Regions from separate parts of the Rahnella sp. Larv3_ips genome, predicted to be linked through region 3. Evidence: predicted binding sites of a transcription regulator. Region 3 holds the regulator's gene; each other region holds the start of a gene.

Region 1 (4,564 bases), on a different contig from region 3:
TGAGAAACATGACGGGTTGAAATCCAGACCCAGTTTGTTTTTCTTCGCCCAGTCTACCCAGCCGGTAAAATGCTTCGGCTCGATTTCGTTACGCGGCACCGGCGTGTCGGATTCCAGGTAAATAGCGTGCAGGTTCAGACGATTAGGGCCGGGGATCATGGAGATCGCCAGTTCTAAATCTGCCCGCAGTTGCTGCGCATTTCGCGCTTTGCCGGGATAGTTGCCGGTCGCCTGGATCCCCCCGGTCAGGCCGCCTTCCGGGTTCTCAAAGCCCGCGACGTCATCCCCCTGCCAGCAATGGATGGAAACCGGCAGAGTATCGAGTTGGGTGATTGCGGCTTCGGCATCAATGCCCAGCTGCGCAAAGCGTTCTTTAGCAAGCGTCCATGCGTGATCGATAGATGAAGTCATACTGCGAGCTCCTCATTGACGTGACAGAGCGCCTCAAAACGGCGCCAGTGAATAGCGAAATCCGCGTGAACACGGGGAATGTAATGGTGCTGTTCGAAGTTCGAGGCCACGATACGACGAAATTCAGCGGTGTCTTTAACGGCGTTGAGCGCCATCAGCTGGCAGCCGATATTGCCGAGCGTAGAGGCTTCAACCGGCCCGGCACTGACGTTGACCTGACAGACGTCGGCACACAGCTGGTTAAGGAACTGGTTCTGGCTGCCGCCGCCAACAATATGGATATCTTCCAGCGGCGCGCCCTGTAAATCAGCCAGTTGCAGCGCGATTTTGCGATACAGCATGGCCAGACTGTCGAAAATACAACGCGCCAGTTCGGCCGGTGATTCCGGCACCGGTTCGCCAGCCTGCTGGCAGGCTTCGCGGATGGCATTGACCATCGACGGCGGATTGATAAAGCGGTCTTCGTTCGGATTGATCAGGTAAGTGAACGGGGGAATGTTTTTTGCCAGTGTGATCAGTGAAGGCAAATCCTGAATCCCCAGTTCCCGGCAAACCCGCTGGAACAGCCACAGCCCCATAATGTTGCGCAGCACCCGATAACTGTCGTTGATGCCGCCTTCATTGGTGATGTTGTCGTGCAGCGCCTTCGTCTGATTGAACGCTTTCGGACTTTCGATGCCCATCAGCGACCAGGTGCCGGAGCTGAGATAAGCGCTGTGCGGGCCGGTCAGCGGTGCGGCGACCACGGCGCTGGCGGTATCATGCGAAGCGACGCTGATAACCGGCACGCTGCGCCCGCGCGGGCTGTGCCAGACTCCCTTTGAGTTTCCCGGTTGCGTCGGTTTTTGCAGCCAGCGGCGTGGAACACCCGCCAGTTTCAGCAGATCCTCGTCCCAGTCACCGGTGGCGATATTCAGCATTTGCGTGGTGCTGGCGTTGGTATATTCCCAGTTCAGCGCGCCCGTCAGGCGGTAATGGAAATAGTCGGGGATCATCAGCAGATGTGCGGCTGTGTTCACGACCTCGGGCTGTTGTTCGGTCAGCGCCCGCAGCTGATAAAGCGTGTTGAACGGCATAAACTGGATGCCGGTTTTCTGATAAATGGTGTGGCGGCCTGCCTGCTTTTCCATCCGCGCCATGACGCCGTCGGTGCGGCTGTCGCGATAGGCCACGGCTAAACCCACCCGCTGGCCCTGTTCGTCGAGCAGCACGTAATCCACCCCCCAGGTATCGATGCCAATACCATCGAGCGGGACGCCGGAAGAATCCAGACGGTTCAGTCCTTCCAGAATGTGCTTTTCAAGGTCATCCAGATCCCAGGTATCGTGGCCGTCAACGTGCTTCAGAGTGTTAGGAAAACGGTGAATTTCTGTCAGCGTCAGCGTTGCGGCTGAATCGGGATCCTGGCGGGTAAACGTGGCCAGCATTACACGGCCGCTGGAGGCACCGAGGTCAATAGCGGCAAGATGGTGAGTTCTCATAGCGGCCATTCCTTGTTGAATATGCTGGCCAGTGTAGGGGAGGTGGGGCGGGGGCACCTTCCGGTGATTGCCACGGGTTTTAACCGGATGGCAGCATTAAAAAGGTAGATGCGAGGCAGATCACAGTTCAGCCCAAAGACCTGCGGACGGCGGTGATGAAAACGGCAGGTAACGCGAACACAGCGATTGTGATCCTCGCCGCAGATCTGCATCACCACCGGGGGAATCTTGAAAAAATGACCGTTTATGCCGTTTTTAGCGCCGCGGTTTGAAGGTAAGACGGCGTGGCACAAGGTAGGGTGGGTTCCCCGAAGCACATGAATGTCTAAACCGGAGGCGATCAATGACGCTACTGAAGGGTGATGATTATTTTGCGGCACCTGAGCTGACGGTGACCGTTGAGCGACGTCTTCCGCAAAGTGTATTCCCGGAGCACTACCACGATTTTCACGAGATTATGCTGGTGGAAAGCGGCTCCGGCGTGCACATCTTTAATGATAATCCCTATACGCTGACGGCCGGCACCGTGTGTTTTGTGCGCGCAAGCGATCACCATTTGTTTGAAAACGTGGAGAATCTGCGGCTCACCAACGTCCTTTTCCGTTCGCCAAAAGCATTCCGTTTTATTCAGGACGTCGGCCATTTCCTGCCACAGGAGCATCATTATCAGGCGCAGATCCACTGGCAACTCAGCCCGCACGTGGTCGTGCAGGTGCTGGAGTGTATTGCGCAGCTGGAAGCGCTGCCGGACAGCATTGAAATGGAGCATATCGCCACACGTGAAAGCCTGTTCCTGCAGTTGCTGATCCTGCTTTATCAGGATTGTTTCCAGCCACAATTGCGAGACACCTCTGAAAACAAAGTCAATCAACTGTTGCAATGGCTCCAGTCACATTACAGTGAAGAAGTTAACTGGACTGAAGCCGCAGACCGTTTTTCTCTGGCGCTGCGCACCCTGCACCGGCAGATGAAGCATTACACCGGCCTGACGCCACAACGGTATCTCAACCGTCTACGTTTGCTGGAGGCGCGCCGTCGTTTACATCACAGCGATCAGAGCATTACCGATATCGCCTATGCCTGCGGGTTCAGTGACAGTAACCATTTTTCGACGCAGTTCCGTCGGGAATTTTCGGTGTCGCCAAAACTCATGCGTGACCAGTTACGTTAAGCGGCACCTCTCGCGGCCTCAGGAATTATCTGCCTGAGCCGCCTCGTTTATTTTGTGGTCAAACGGGTTGAGATTGCTGCTATGTCGCTGAAACTGAATAAAAATGATTTCTTTCTGACCGGAATGAATTCCGTCGTGGTGGCAGAGCGCCATCCTCAGGCGGATTTTCCCAGTCACGACCACGATTTTGACGAGCTGGTGATTGTCTGGCGCGGCAATGGTGTCCACATCTGGAACGATATCCCTTATCCCATCACCTGCGGCGATCTGTTTTATATCAACGCCAAAGACCGACACAGCTATGAATCCGTCAATATGCTGGCCCTGGATAACGTGTTGTATTGCCGCGAGCGTTTCGGGCTGGCGGCCGACTGGGCGCACCTGTTGCCCGGCGAAAGTGTCAGTCAGGAACAGCGTTACTGGCGGCTGAGTACGCTGGGCATGTCGGTGCTGCGCGATAAAGTCGATGAGCTGGCGAAAGAGTGCATGAAATCTGAGGCGCTGTCGGTGCAACTCAGTGAGGCTTTGCTTATGCAGCTGGCGCTGTTGCTGCTGCGTTTTCGTCATCAGCCCGACAGTGGCGTGCTGCCTGATGCCCATCAGCTGGATTTATTGCTGATGGCGCTGCGGGCAGGTATTTCAGCCCCTTTCCATCTGGAAACGTTTTGCCGTCAGCATCAGCTCAATCCCCGCGCTCTGCGCGCTTTGTTCAAGCAGCATACCGGCATGAGTGTGACCCATTACCTGCGCCAGTTGCGGATTTGCCGGGCGATGAGTTTGCTGCGTTATGGCAACATGGCGATAAGCGATGTGGCTGCGGAATGCGGCTTTGATGACAGTAATTACTTTTCGGTGGTGTTTAACCGCGCCTGTGGCGTTTCGCCGCGTGATTACCGGCAACGCTTTACCGGCCATGCAGTCAAATCGCCAGAAGGGGAATACGCCGAGGTAAACCGCCTCTGAGGGCAGGTGATAAGCATGTTAAAACAATAAATTAGGATGGCGTGCCGGTGAGGCGTTCAGGGTTTAATGGCGGGATGATCAGCAGAGGTTTGGCAGGTGTATCGTGCTATAGGATTATCTTTATGTTTCATTTTTTTCTGAAACTCTGAAAAGCATTCTGAGTCATGGAACAATACGAACTGAAATGAAAATCACCTCTCTCCAGACATTAATTAGAATAAAGCGATGATTTACTTTTCAATGGTCCTCTTTTATCTGCTGCGGATATGAATGGTTATGCATTAAAGATGAATGCCTGCCCAAAGGTGATAAATTTGAGTGGGCAGACAATCAAAGGGATAACATTAATAACAATAAGCGTATTGTTATTAATGTTACTTTCAGGCCATTTTCTCTTCACTCAACGTCTGCTGCTCTTCAGTTACTTCCCAGGCATAAAGTATTTTATTGCGGCCACTGTTTTTGGCGTTATACAGCGAGACATCAGCCTGACTGAGAGCATTATTAAAATCTCCCTCTTCCAGCGCGGCCAGCCCTG
Region 2 (4,564 bases), on a different contig from region 3:
GCGGGTGATTAACACAACGTCAGTCACTTCGGTGAATTTCGGTGGTTCAACGCCTTTGGTCACCCATTCGTTCAGCATTTGGATACTTTTGTAACCGTGGATATCCGGGCTGGGTAACAGGGAACCGTAGAAGCCGGTTTGCGCGCTTTTCGACAGCTCATTCACCGCATCCACACCGTTGATACCGATGCCGATCACGTTAGCCGCTTTAAAGCCCTGACCTTCCGTTGCACGCACGCCACCGAGCACGGTGTTGTCGTTCATGCCGATGATCAGCCAGTTTTTCACTTCAGGATGCTGCACCAGCAGTGAGTTACCGGCATCCAGTGCGCCAGGGATATCGTTAGATTTGGTTGGTACTTTGTAGATTTGTTTTTCCGGGAAACCGGCCGCTTTCAGCGCGTCCATTGAACCGGAAGTACGACGACGTGCGGTGTCCAGCTCATCGGCGGTGATGGCCATGACGCCTGTCTCAGCCGGTTTCCAGCCACGTTTTTGCATCTCTTTATACAGTTCCTGCCCCTGACGCTCGCCGATTTTGGTCGCGGCCATCATCACTAACGGCACTTCTTCCATTGGCTTGCCTTTGGCATTCACGAACTGGTCATCCACCTGGATCACTTTCATGTCATAGCTGCGCGCTTTCGCCATGATGGCAGGCCCGAGACGGGGATCCGGCGTACAGATGACAAAACCTTTCGCGCCGTTCGCCGCCAGACTGTCAATCGCATTCAACGTTTTTTCACCATCCGGCACGGCGATTTTAATGACCTCGAAGTTCAGGTCTTTACCGGCTTTATCGGCGAAGCGCCATTCAGTCTGGAACCAGGGTTCTTCAGGCTGTTTAACCAGGAAACCCAGCTTCGGATTTTCTGCTGCCATAGCTGAATGTGACATAACGGCTGCTAACCCTACCGCCGCTAATGCCTTAGTGAATTTATGCATGATGTTCTCCGACTTTTATTGTTGTTTTTCACAATTGCGCTCTGAAATCTGGTGGTTTGCCGCCATCGTGAAAACGTTATCAGTAGCGTAAGGAAACAAAGTGAGGATGCGCCGAAGTCCTGTGTATAGCGGATTTACGTCACACTCTCTTGTAAGACGGGTTAAGTTTTAGCGGTAATTTTGCAGCGGAATGTAGAGCGCTATCACACGCCGGGAAAACAGCAGGAATGTGCATAGATATAGCGATTTTAGCCAAACGCTAACATTTGACCAACCTCACAGAAACATCATTGGGAGCAGATTTGTGCATACTTCCAGCTAACGCCTCCTCACTCCCTTTTTGACATCCTCCTACTGTTAGAGCAATTCGATTCGCCGCCGTAATGACTACGGCAAACCTGAAGGAGTGAGAAAGAATGACGCAAGGTGCGATTGCTCTTGGTCTGGATTTTGGCAGCGATTCTGTCCGTGCACTGGCCGTAGATTGTCAGACGGGTGCTGAGATAGAAACGGATGTCGTGTATTACCCGCGCTGGAATGAAGGCCGTTACTGTGATGCGGCTAAAAATCAGTTCCGCCATCACCCGCTCGACTATATAGAAGCGATGGAGCAGGCGATAAAAAACGTGGTGACCCGCCTGGGCCATGAGCGCGCCGCCCGCGTGGTCGGTATCGGGGTCGATTCCACCGGCTCAACCCCCGCGCCTGTCGATCATCAGGGCAACATTCTGGCGCTGAACCCGGAATTTGCCGAAAACCCGAACGCCATGTTCGTGCTGTGGAAAGATCACACGGCAATAGAAGAAGCCGAAGAGATCAACCGTCTGTGCCGCAGCGGCGATTTCCCTGATTACTCCCGCTACATCGGCGGCGTCTACTCCTCCGAATGGTTCTGGGCGAAAATCCTGCACGTTTCCCGCGCTGACGCCGCGGTGAAAGAAGCCGCCGCGTCGTGGGTTGAACTGTGCGACTGGGTGCCCGCCCTGCTTTCCGGCACCACCGCGCCGGACAAAGTGGTACGCGGGCGTTGCAGCGCCGGGCACAAAATGCTCTGGCATCCGTCGTGGGGCGGCCTGCCACCGAAAGATTTCTTCGCCGCCCTTGATCCGTTGCTGGTCGAAAACCTGCCGTATCCGCTGTTTACCGATACCGTCACCGCCGAACAGGCCGTCGGTACACTTACCCCTGAATGGGCAGAACGTCTCGGTTTACCGGCAAGCGTGGTGCTTTCGGGCGGCGCATTCGACTGCCATATGGGCGCCGTCGGTGCGGGCGCACAGCCGTATACGCTGGTGAAAGTCATCGGCACGTCCACCTGCGACATTCTGATCGCCGATAAAGCCCGCGTTAACGATCGTGCCATTGCCGGGATTTGTGGTCAGGTCGAAGGCAGCGTGGTGCCGGACATGATCGGGATGGAAGCCGGGCAGTCTGCCTTTGGCGACATGTACGCCTGGTTCAGCCGTCTGCTGAGCTGGCCGCTGATTCAGGCGGCAAAAACCCATCCTGAACTGCAAACGCAGTTAGCCGGATTACAAAAAAATCTCCTGTCAGATCTCACCGCCGCCTGGGCCGCCAATCCGAAACTGGATCACCTGCCGCTGGTGCTCGACTGGTTCAACGGCCGCCGTACGCCGTTTGCCAACCAGCGCCTGAAAGGCGTGATTACCGATATCAATTTAGGTACCGAAGCGCCGGAACTGTTCGGGGGCTTTATCGCCGCCACCGCCTTTGGCGCACGCGCCATCATGGAGTGTTTCGAACAGCAGGATATTCCGGTGGAAAACGTCCTGACCCTCGGCGGCATTGCGCGTAAATCGCCGGTCATCATGCAGGTGTGCGCCGACGCCATGAACCGCCCGCTGCAAATTGTCGCTTCAGATCAGTGCTGTGCGCTGGGTGCGGCGATCTTTGCCGCCGTCGCCGCCGGTGAATTCAGCGACGTGCCTGCCGCGCAGGAAAAAATGGCCTGCAGCATCGAACGCACGCTGCTGCCGGATCCGCAGCGCGTCGAGCAATATCAGCGCCTGTACGAACGTTATCAGCAATGGTGTGTCACGACTGAACCGCTGTTCGCAGCGAAGACGACGCATTAATTCCTCTTTCTCATATCCGATATTCAGGAGTAACAAATGGACGCGTTTAAACATCTCGAAGTGTGGTTCGCTATCGGCAGTCAGCATCTGTACGGGCCGGAAACGTTACGTCAGGTCAAAGAGAATGCCGAAAAAGTGGTGAACGGCCTGAACACGGAAGCCGGTTTGCCGATTAAGCTGGTGCTCAAACCCCTGGTAACCACGCCGGACGAAATCACCGCCCTGTGCCGCGAAGCCAACTACCACAACCCGTGCGTGGGGATCATCACCTGGCTGCACACCTTCTCGCCGGCCAAAATGTGGATCGCCGGCCTGAGCATCCTGCACAAGCCGCTGTTACAGTTCCATACGCAGTTCAACGCCGAAGTGCCGTGGGACACCATGGACATGGACTTTATGAACCTGAACCAGACTGCGCACGGTGGCCGTGAATTTGGCTTCATCGGTGCCCGTATGCGTCAGCAGCATTCCGTGGTGGCCGGGCACTGGCAGGACGGCGAATCTCATCGCCGCATCGCCCAATGGATGCGCGTATCGGCGGCGAAAAATGAAAGTCAGCACCTGAAAGTGGCACGTTTTGGCGACAACATGCGTGAAGTGGCAGTGACCGAAGGCGATAAAGTGGCCGCACAGATCCAGTTTGGCTACACCGTCAGCGCGTACGGTATCGGCGATCTGGTGAGTGTGATCAACGAAGTCAGCAAAGGTGACGTGGATACGCTGGTGGAAGAGTACGAAGCCACGTACCGTCTCACCGATACGGTCAAAGTCAACGGCGAACGCCGTGAAAACCTGCTGGACGCCGCGAAGATCGAACTGGGCATGACCCGTTTCCTCGAACAAGGCAAATTTGGTGCCTTCACCACTAACTTCGAAGATCTGCACGGCATGAAACAACTGCCGGGGCTGGCAGTACAGCGTCTGATGCAAAAAGGCTACGGCTTTGGCGGCGAAGGCGACTGGAAAACGTCTGCCCTGCTGCGCATCATGAAAGTGATGGCCAGCGGCCTGAAAGGCGGCACGTCGTTTATGGAAGATTACACCTACCACTTCAAACCGGGGAACGATCTGGTGGTGGGCTCGCACATGCTGGAAGTGTGCCCGTCGATTGCCAAAGAAGAAAAACCGTTGCTGGATGCGCAGTTTCTCGGCATAGGCGGCAAAGCCGATCCGGCGCGTCTGATCTTCTCCACCCCGGCAGGTCCGGCGGTGAACGCCAGCGTCATCGACATGGGCGACCGCTTCCGTCTGCTGGTCAATCTGGTGGATACCGTCGAACAGCCTCATCCGCTGCCAAAACTGCCGGTCGCCCGCGCTATCTGGAAAGCCCAGCCATCACTGGCTACCGCAGCAGAAGCCTGGATCCTCGGCGGCGGCGCCCACCACACGGTATTCTCGCAGGCACTGGATATCGACGCGCTGCGTCTTTATGCCGAGCTTTCCGGGATTGAGTTGCTGGTGATAGATAACGACACGACCCTGGCAGACTTCAAAAACCAGATCCGCTGGAATGAGGTGTATTA
Region 3 (4,564 bases):
TGAGCAATGTGTTCACCAACGAACCCGCGTTGCGACTGGCTCAGAAGCTGATCGACGCCACCTTTGCTGACCGCGTATTTTTCGCTAACTCCGGTGCGGAAGCCAACGAAGCGGCCTTTAAACTGGCGCGCTACTACGCCTCGCACCGTCACAGCCCGTACAAAAGTAAGATCATCGCTTTCCATAACGCTTTCCATGGCCGCACGCTGTTCACCGTGTCTGTGGGCGGTCAGCCAAAATACTCCGACGGCTTTGGCCCGAAACCGGCTGATATCGTCCACGTGCCGTTTAACGATCTGGACGCGGTCAAAGCGGTCATCGACGATCACACCTGCGCCATTGTGGTTGAGCCGGTGCAAGGCGAGGGCGGAGTGACGCCTGCCACCCAGGAATTCCTGCAAGGTCTGCGCGAGTTGTGCGACAAACATCAGGCGCTGCTGGTGCTGGACGAAGTACAAAGCGGCATGGGCCGCAGCGGCAAACTCTTCAGCTACATGCATTACGGTGTGACGCCGGACATTCTGACCACCGCCAAAGCGCTGGGCGGCGGCTTCCCGGTTTCAGCGATGCTGGCAACCGAAGACGTGGCCTCCGTGATGGAGCCGGGCAAACACGGCACCACTTACGGCGGTAACCCGCTGGCCTGTGCCGTGGCTGAAGCGGCACTCGATATCATCAACACCCCGGAAGTGCTGGCGGGTATCGACGAGCGTCGCGAGAAATTCATCAGCGCGCTGGAGGCAATCAACCAGAAATACCACATCTTCAAAGAATTCCGTGGTCAGGGATTACTGATTGGAGCGGAGCTGTCGGATGCCTTCAAAAACCGCGCGGGCGAGTTCCACGCCGCCGCCGCCGAATTCGGCCTCATGATGCTGGTCGCCGGACCGAATGTAATGCGGTTTGCGCCATCGCTGGTTATCGACTTCGCGGATATTGAAGAAGGGATGCAGCGGTTTGAGAAAGCGGTGGGGAAAGTTTGCGGTGGGTGAGCCCTGCTACATCGCTGGTTAACACCGAAATGTACTCAGTCGGTTTTAACCAGCGGCGAGTGGGCGCCTTCGCACCCGAGAAACCGAAATAGCGCCGGTCAGTTTTAAAAGACAGGCTGGCTGCAAGCCAGTAAAAACGGGAGTTTGAAAGGGCATTCCCCTTCACGCCTTGCGCGTCAGCCAGATCCCATGATGCGGCCTCTGCTTCCACGCCAGTGACGAAATCGTATGCATCACGCTGAGATGGGAAATTACGCGTCGCAGGTGGCGTTCCATCTCGGTCAGCGGCATATCCGGGTGCAGTTCAGGCGCATTGAACAGATTGTTCTCGCTGCCCGGCCCGTCGTAGAGCAAGCGTTGCTGACAGCTTTGCAGCGCGATTTCGCAGGTCTGTAAATACTCCGTCGCCAGTTTTTCCGGCAGCATGTAATGCTCGCGGGCGAGAATGGTCATCGCGTTAATATGCTCGACCACAAACTGGCTGTGCGTTACCCACAAACGCATATCCGTCAAATAATGCGAGTTAAACCCCGGTTCCTGCATCGCCTGATTCAGCGAGGTAAACAGCTTGTTGTGGGCCTGATTGACCTGCATTCGGGCGTACGCCAGTTTGGCGGTATCCGGATTATCCTGCAGTAACAACCGGATCGCTTCCTGATCGGCTTCCAGCGCCTGATGGGCATTTTGTCGCAGCAATCCGCTCTGCCATTGAGGCCACAGCCAGATCGTACCGCCGAAGGCGAGGGCGCAGCCGATCAGGGTATCGATAAGCCGGGGCACCAGAAAATGCACGCCATTCATCGCCAGAAGCTGGAGCGTATACACCGCCGTCACCGTCATACCGACCATCGCCAGCCCGTAGTTTTTCCGCAACACCGTGTACGATATCAGCGTAATCACCAGCATACACAGCAGCGTGACGCCCTCAGGCAGCTCCAGTTTCAGCAGGGCAGCGGCGATCAGCAATCCCGCCAGCGTGCCGAGCGCACGGTGCTGAATGCGCACGCGGGTGGCGTTATAACCGTTCTGACTGACCAGCATGATGGTCAGCAAAATCCAGTAAGGTTTCGGCAGATTGAAGAACAACCCGAGGCTGCTGCCTAACGCCAGAATAATGCCGAGACGTGCGGCATTGCGCAGGGCAATGGATTTAAAGGACAAATAGCTTTTCAGTGCCGGCCAGAAAGGCAGGCGCGGCTGAGTATTCATCAGATCGCGCCGGTACAGTGGCCTCTGGGTACGCAGCAGACGTGCGATGCGGCTGAAATGGTAATAACAGAACTGGCCGACCGGATTATCCGGATTGCGTGCGGCAATTTTCTCCAGCGCCGCCAGTTCGTTCGCCATGGTAAAACGCCCGGAAAGACGGTGGTAAAGAATATCGTCAGCAATCACCCGCAGACGGGCTGAAATCACCTGAGCATTACGGCGGATCACCGCTTCCGCATGGCTCTCTTCCACCAGCTTTTGCACTTCTTCCGGCTGATGCAGGCTGACGGTAATGTGCTCCTGCAAATCCAGCGCCACCTGAAAACGCTGAAACAGCCGCTTGTAGTGATGATGATGTCCGTGCTGCGGCAGCATGTGCAGCTGCTGATAAAGCAGGGCGATAAGATCGATGACCTGTTGCTGGCGCTTGAGCAGCGGCGGCAACGCGGTTTCAGGGTCGGTATGCTGCGTCAGCAGGCTGTATTTGGCTTCGAAATAATCCGCCAGTTGCAAATACAGCTGACTGAGGGTTTCGCGCATCGGTTGTTCTTTTGATATGCGAAACCACGCCCAGTTAAACAGGCCGTACCAGGCGGTGCCTGCGGCAAACAGCGCGGGTGCCTGCCACATCGGCCTGACGCCCACCATGCTGAGGGTAAAGATGGTCGCTACCAATGCACCGGGCAACAGACGCGCATGGAGCGGGCTGATTTCGCCGGTGACGCCAAGTAATAATGCCAGCGACAGCATGATCAGCGGCAGCGGGAGGTGCCACCCGGTCAGCATCACTTGCAGCAGAATGCTGCCCAGCGCAAACAGAGCACCACCAATAATGAGACGTTTAAAAAAGCGTTTGTGGGGAGTATCAAGACCGGCGACGTTACAGCAGGCAGGGCAGAGGGAAAACAACAGGCCCATTTGCAGATTCCCAAACAGCCAGCAGATGCCGACCGGCAGACATAACACCAGCGTCTGACGCAGTGCATAGTTCACTTCGGGATGATAAAACAGCCTTCGCCATAGCGTCATGGATGAAGCTTAGCCCATAAAAAAGGCGCGACAGTAAGCTGTCGCGCCTTTTTTTGAGGGATTAACGTGTGCCGTAAACGACAATCGTTTTACCGTGTGCGGAGATCAGGCTCTGATCTTCCAGCATCTTGAGAATGCGGCCGACGGTTTCACGGGAGCAACCGACGATCTGACCGATTTCCTGGCGGGTAATTTTAATCTGCATCCCGTCCGGGTGGGTCATGGCATCTGGCTGTTTGGCCAGATTCAATAAGGTCTGAGCGATACGGCCCGTTACGTCGAGGAAAGCAAGGTTACCGACTTTCTCTGACGTCATTTGCAGACGGTTTGCCATCTGCGCGGAGAGGCGCATCAAAATGTCCGGGTTAACCTGAATCAGCTGGCGGAATTTTTTATAAGAAATTTCAGCCACTTCGCAGGCAGTTTTAGCACGTACCCAGGCACTGCGTTCCTGACCTTCTTCGAAGAGTCCCAGCTCGCCGATGAAGTCACCTTGGTTAAGGTAGGAAAGTATCATCTCTTTGCCTTCTTCATCTTTAATCAGGACGGCAACCGACCCTTTCACGATGTAGTACAGCGTTTCGGCTTTTTCACCCTGGTGAATCAGCGTACTTTTAGAAGGATACTTATGTATATGACAGTGAGACAGGAACCATTCAAGTGTCGGGTCTGTTTGTGGCTTGCCGAGAACCATTTGCTATTATCCTCTGTTATTATCGCTGCCCAAAATCACAGGGCTCAGAGTTCCCTGTACGGCGTCTGAATATTAATGCGCCCTATCAGCATGTAACTCACCAGAAATGCTGCAAGCGGATGTCGGAGTGAAACAGCCTGTTAATTGCTGTTATCACCTTGGGTTCTGTTCTTAAACCGCGAAAACCGTCACCGCAATTTACTGGAAAGTATGTTTCGGCTTTGTTTGTAACACAGGTTTGCAATGCTGTCTTGTGTTGTCTCGCTTCAGCATGATGGCGATCGGGTTACGTTGCCAGTTTTTAGGTGAAAGGGTACTCTGGGGTGAAAATTTGATGAATAAGAACGCCAGGAGATAAGCAAATGCACGCACGCGTAAAATGGGTGGAAGGTCTGACGTTTTTAGGTGAATCCGCGTCGGGTCATCAGGTTTTAATGGACGGGAATGCCGGTGATAAAGCACCGAGCCCGATGGAAATGTTGCTGATGTCCGCGGGTGGCTGTAGCGCGATCGACGTGGTGTCGATTTTGCAAAAAGGCCGCAGCGATGTCCGTGACTGTGAAGTGAAACTGACGTCAGAACGTCGCGAAGAAGCACCGCGTTTGTTCACACACATCAATCTGCACTTCATCGTCACCGG
Region 4 (4,564 bases), on a different contig from region 3:
GGATAAGCGCCATGTCGCACTCTTTCGGCAGTAACGTGGTGACCGCTGCGGCAATCAGTAATGACGCCACCAGCGCGTAAATCGCGGTGCTCTGACCGTACAGGCTGACCAGTACGCCGACCAGATACGGCCCGCAGAAGCCCCCTAAATTCCCCAGACCGTTAATCACACCGCGCGCGCTGCCTGCTACTTCCGGCGTGGTCACTTTGCCCGGAATGGTCCAGAAGGCGCTGGTGGCGGCTTGCAGGAAGAAACCAGCACCGACCAGGAAACCGTAGGCCGCCATGATGTTATGACCAAACGCCACCGACGCCGCCAGACAGGCTGCAAAACCACACAGCGGCAGGGCGATAAACATCCGGCGTTTGCCGGTTTTATCCGACATCACCGACATCGCCAGAATCCCCAGCATGGTGCCCACGTAAGGGATAATCGCCAGCATACCCACCGAGCTCATGTCGCCGCCGGTGAGGTTTTTCAGGATAGTCGGCAGCCACAGGGTGTAACCGTAGATGCCGGTCTGATAGAAGAAGTTAATGATGATCAGTTTGACGATAGAACCGTTGCGGAACACCTCTTTGAGCGGCGCATTGTTCACCGGCGCCAGCGCCCGCAGGGCGTCGCGTTCGCGGTTCAGCTCGGTGACCAGATAGTCGCGTTCACGCTCTGACAGCCATTTGGCCTCTTCCGGACGGTCGCTGATGGTGAACCACCAGAAAATCATCACCACGAAAGACAATGCCCCTTCAATGATGAACAACCAGCGCCAGTCGAGCGTATCCAGAATCAGGCCGGACAGCGGCGCGGTGATCATTCCGCCCAGCGGCGCGAACATCAGTACGTACGCATTGGCGCGGCCACGTTCTTTATCCGGGAACCAGTTGCTGACCATGGTCAGCACCACCGGCAGCATCCCGCCTTCGGCCACACCCAGCGCAAAGCGCAGGAACAGCAGTTGGTACTGATTGGTAATAAAGCCGGTCAGGATGGAGATCACCGCCCAGGCAATCAGCGAGCAGGCGATAAACTTACGTCCGCTGCCGTGAACCGCCAGGCTGCCGCCCGGAACCTGCAGGAATAAATACCCGATAAAGAATATACCGGCGGCCAGACCGGCCATTGATGCGGTAATGCCTAATTCAGCGTCCATTCCGCCGGGCATGGCGAAACTGATATTAACCCTGTCCATGAAAGAAATAATACAGGCGATAAGGATGGGAGCGATGACGCGTAACCAGCGGGCCTTAGGAATCTTATTATTCATATTCTTTCCTCTGTGTAGGGGTATCAGGCGATGTCCTAATAAAAGCATTTTGAGGAAAGTATTTCGTGACATGAGTCACGTTGAATTATGTTAAGAAAAGGTGTTACTTCTTACGTGATCCCACGCCTTATTTCAGGCGTGGATAAACGAAGGGTGACAGGGCAAAAGAAGAGGAAATACCCGGTTAAATGGTGCCGCCAAGCGAGATGCGGTAGTGCAAATCGACCCGCTCAATGGTAGGCAGATTATTGATTTTCTTGAGTAATATTTCAGACACCACTTTACCCATTTCAAAGCGCGGCGTGATGACACTGGCCAGCAGCGGCGTGGTGGCCAGCCCGATATCCAGCCCGTGGAAACCGGAAATCGCCATGTCCTGCGGTACGCGGATGCCTAATTTCAGGCATTCCTGTAACACGCCGACCGCAATATCGTCATTGGTGCATAAGATTGCATTGGTTTGCGGATCCAGCTGGCGCGCCATCGCCAGCATGCCTGCGCCAATAGACACCGACGAGACTTTATTTGGCGTGATATGCACCGGCGTCAGCCCGCGTTCATTCATGGCGCGGCAATATCCCTGATAACGTTTCTGATCGCGGGCATCAGACATCGAGCCAAAATAAACCACGTGCTGTTTGCCGCTGGCGAGCAGCGTGGTGGCCATGTCGTAGCCGGCCTGCTGATTGTCAAACCCTACGGCGATCCGGCCATGGGTATCATCCAGATCCATCACCTGCGCCACGGGAATATCCGCCGCATTCAGGTACTTATCGGCTTTCAGCGTATGGACGGAATCCGTCAGGATAAGCCCCGCCAGTTGATAACCCAGCAGGTTGATGATGTGCTCTTCTTCGCGCTCTTTGCTGTAATCATAATTGACCACCAGCGTCTGGTAGCCCTGTGCTGAGGTCACCGATTCAATACCGGCCAGCAAATCGGAGAAGATCTGATTATTGAACGACGGCACAAGAATGCCGATGCGCGGCGCTTTGGCCGGTCCCCGCGCCTCTTCCAGCGGATATCCCACTTCCTCCATCACCCTGGTGATGCGCTCGCGGGTTTCAGGAGACACCTTTTCCGGCGTGCGCAGAAAACGACTGACCGTCATCTTGGTCACATCTGCCAGTTGGGCGATATCCTGTAGTGTCACGCGCTGATTTCTCATGCGGAATGTTCCTGGTTGTACCTGCAAATAGTCCTGATTATTGAAACAGAAAGCGCCGTGAATTGTTATCAAAATGATGATGATCACACGAAGGGTAACAGCGTTTTTTAACATCCTTCAAAGTGATCTGCATCACAGTTTGCCCGCGCCTAAAACGTTGTAGTGTGGCTAACGCTTCGAACCGCTTCCTCCATAAGGCCAATGCTATGACAAATCTCTTCTCACTGGATAACAAAAAGATACTGGTCACCGGATCCACGCGCGGTCTGGGTTTCCTGCTGGCGAAAGGGCTGGCGCAGCACGGCGCTGAAATTATCGTCAACGGTACCCAGCAGGCGTCCACGCAAAAGGCGGCGGAAGCCCTGCGGGCGGAAGGTTTTATCGCCCATGCCGTTGCGTTTGATGTCACCAGCAGTCAGGCGGTGAATCAGGCGATTGATCACATTGAAAGCACCATCGGACCGATTGATGTGCTGATCAATAACGCCGGGATCCAGCGCCGTCACAAATTCACCGAGTTTCCGGAGAAAGACTGGGACGACGTGATTGCCGTGAATCAGAAATCCGTGTTTTTGGTTTCTCAGGCAGTGGCGCGTTACATGATCCAGCGCGAGCGCGGCAAAATTATCAATATCGGTTCGATGCAAAGCGAGCTGGGCCGCGACACCATCACGCCTTACGCCGCGTCAAAGGGCGCGGTGAAAATGCTGACCCGCGGCATGTGTGTTGAGCTGGCGCGCTACAATATTCAGGTGAACGGCATCGCGCCGGGCTATTTCAAAACCGACATGACGCAGGCGCTGGTGGATAACAAAGAGTTCTCCGACTGGCTGTGTAAACGCACACCGGCAGCGCGCTGGGGTAACCCGGAAGAGCTGGTCGGCGGCGCAGTTTATCTGTCATCCCGGGCCTCAGATTTCGTCAACGGGCATCTTTTATTCATTGATGGCGGCATGCTGGCCGCGGTGTAAAAGGAAGCGAGATGAGCACAGAAAACGCGAAAATTGCTTTAGTCACCGGCGGCGGGAGCGGCATTGGCCTGAGTGCCGCGAAGGCGCTGGAAGCGATCGGTTTTACCGTGATCCTGGCCGGGCGTAACAAAGAAAAACTGGATCAGGCGGTGAAGTTATTTGCAGCGGGGCAGGCGGTGGCGCGGCAACTGGACGTTACCAGCCCAGAGTCGGTCGCTGCGCTGTTTCAGGATATTCAGGAAACCTTCGGGCGGCTGGATGTGCTGTTCAATAACGCCGGTAACAATGTGAAGGATGTGCCCATCGACGAACTGCCGGTGGAAGACTGGCTGTCGGTGATCAACACCAATCTGACCGGCGTATTTTTATGTACGCAGGCGGCGGTAAAACTGATGAAACAGCAATCGCCGCAGGGCGGGCGCATCATCAACAACGGCTCGATTTCGGCGCAGTCGCCGCGCCCGAATTCTGCGCCGTACACCGCCAGCAAACACGCCATTACCGGTCTGACCAAATCCACTGCGCTGGATGGGCGCGCGTTCAATATTGCCTGCGGGCAGATTGATGTCGGCAATGCGGCGACGGATATGGGCAATAAAGCGCTGGCGGGCAGAATGCAGGCCGACGGGCATATCGCCGAAGAACCGGTGATCCCGGTGGAACGTGTCGGTGAGGCGGTGGCATTTATGGCCGGTTTGCCGCTTGATACTAACGTGCTGACCATGACCGTCATGGCGAGCGCGATGCCGCTGGTGGGCAGAGGTTAAGCTGAATTTCTGACATAAAAAAACGGCCCTTAAGCAGGGCCGTTTTGCATTGCATTGAACGAATTACGCCGCTTTCGCTTTGCGTTTGCGTCCGAGCCAGAAAATCAGCACCAGCAGAATCACCACGCCTGCCACCATCGCCGGTGCCATGAACGGCTGGAGTTTTGCCAGCAATGTGACCGGCCCGCCGGCGCGTAACACCGCGACATCCTGCGCGTTAACCTGCACACCCGCGTTGCCGTAGTTCTTCAGCACGTAGTTGGAGATATCGGCAATCTGCTGATCGTCGAGCTGACCGACATACGAACCCACGCCAAATTTCGGCATCAGCACATGATGGTCGCCGACCTGGCGATCCACGCCGTACAGAATGGCGGAAATCAGGTTTGACGCG

The links. The regulator CRP, encoded in region 3, controls carbon source genes, mostly activating them, when cyclic AMP is high. The targets are predictions, from matches to a motif close to ATGTGANNNNNNTCACAT.
Region 1: rhaB (rhamnulokinase) is a predicted target of CRP. The motif match lies at 2,001-2,018, and genes of this name have one in related genera.
Region 2: ED901_RS06570 (arabinose ABC transporter substrate-binding protein) is a predicted target of CRP. The motif match lies at 1,210-1,227, and genes of this name have one in related genera.
Region 4: idnO (gluconate 5-dehydrogenase) is a predicted target of CRP. The motif match lies at 2,553-2,570, and genes of this name have one in related genera.

Annotation. Positions count from the first base shown of each region.
Region 1 is NZ_MJIB01000003.1:214,042-218,605, reverse strand. It holds gene ED901_RS00995 (L-rhamnose isomerase) at 1-411, opposite strand, end outside; gene rhaB (rhamnulokinase) at 408-1,892, opposite strand; gene rhaS (HTH-type transcriptional activator RhaS) at 2,236-3,063, shown strand; gene rhaR (HTH-type transcriptional activator RhaR) at 3,145-4,026, shown strand; gene ED901_RS00975 (diguanylate cyclase) at 4,407-4,564, opposite strand, start outside.
Region 2 is NZ_MJIB01000004.1:923,655-928,218, forward strand. It holds gene ED901_RS06570 (arabinose ABC transporter substrate-binding protein) at 1-945, opposite strand, end outside; gene ED901_RS06575 (ribulokinase) at 1,362-3,041, shown strand; gene araA (L-arabinose isomerase) at 3,078-4,564, shown strand, end outside.
Region 3 is NZ_MJIB01000021.1:665,462-670,025, forward strand. It holds gene ED901_RS22540 (aspartate aminotransferase family protein) at 1-992, shown strand, start outside; gene ED901_RS22545 (YccS/YhfK family putative transporter) at 1,155-3,230, opposite strand; gene crp (cAMP-activated global transcriptional regulator CRP) at 3,292-3,924, opposite strand; gene ED901_RS22555 (OsmC family protein) at 4,287-4,564, shown strand, end outside.
Region 4 is NZ_MJIB01000005.1:234,534-239,097, reverse strand. It holds gene ED901_RS09820 (MFS transporter) at 1-1,264, opposite strand, end outside; gene ED901_RS09815 (LacI family DNA-binding transcriptional regulator) at 1,449-2,432, opposite strand; gene idnO (gluconate 5-dehydrogenase) at 2,639-3,403, shown strand; gene ED901_RS09805 (SDR family oxidoreductase) at 3,415-4,170, shown strand; gene ED901_RS09800 (cytochrome c) at 4,234-4,564, opposite strand, start outside.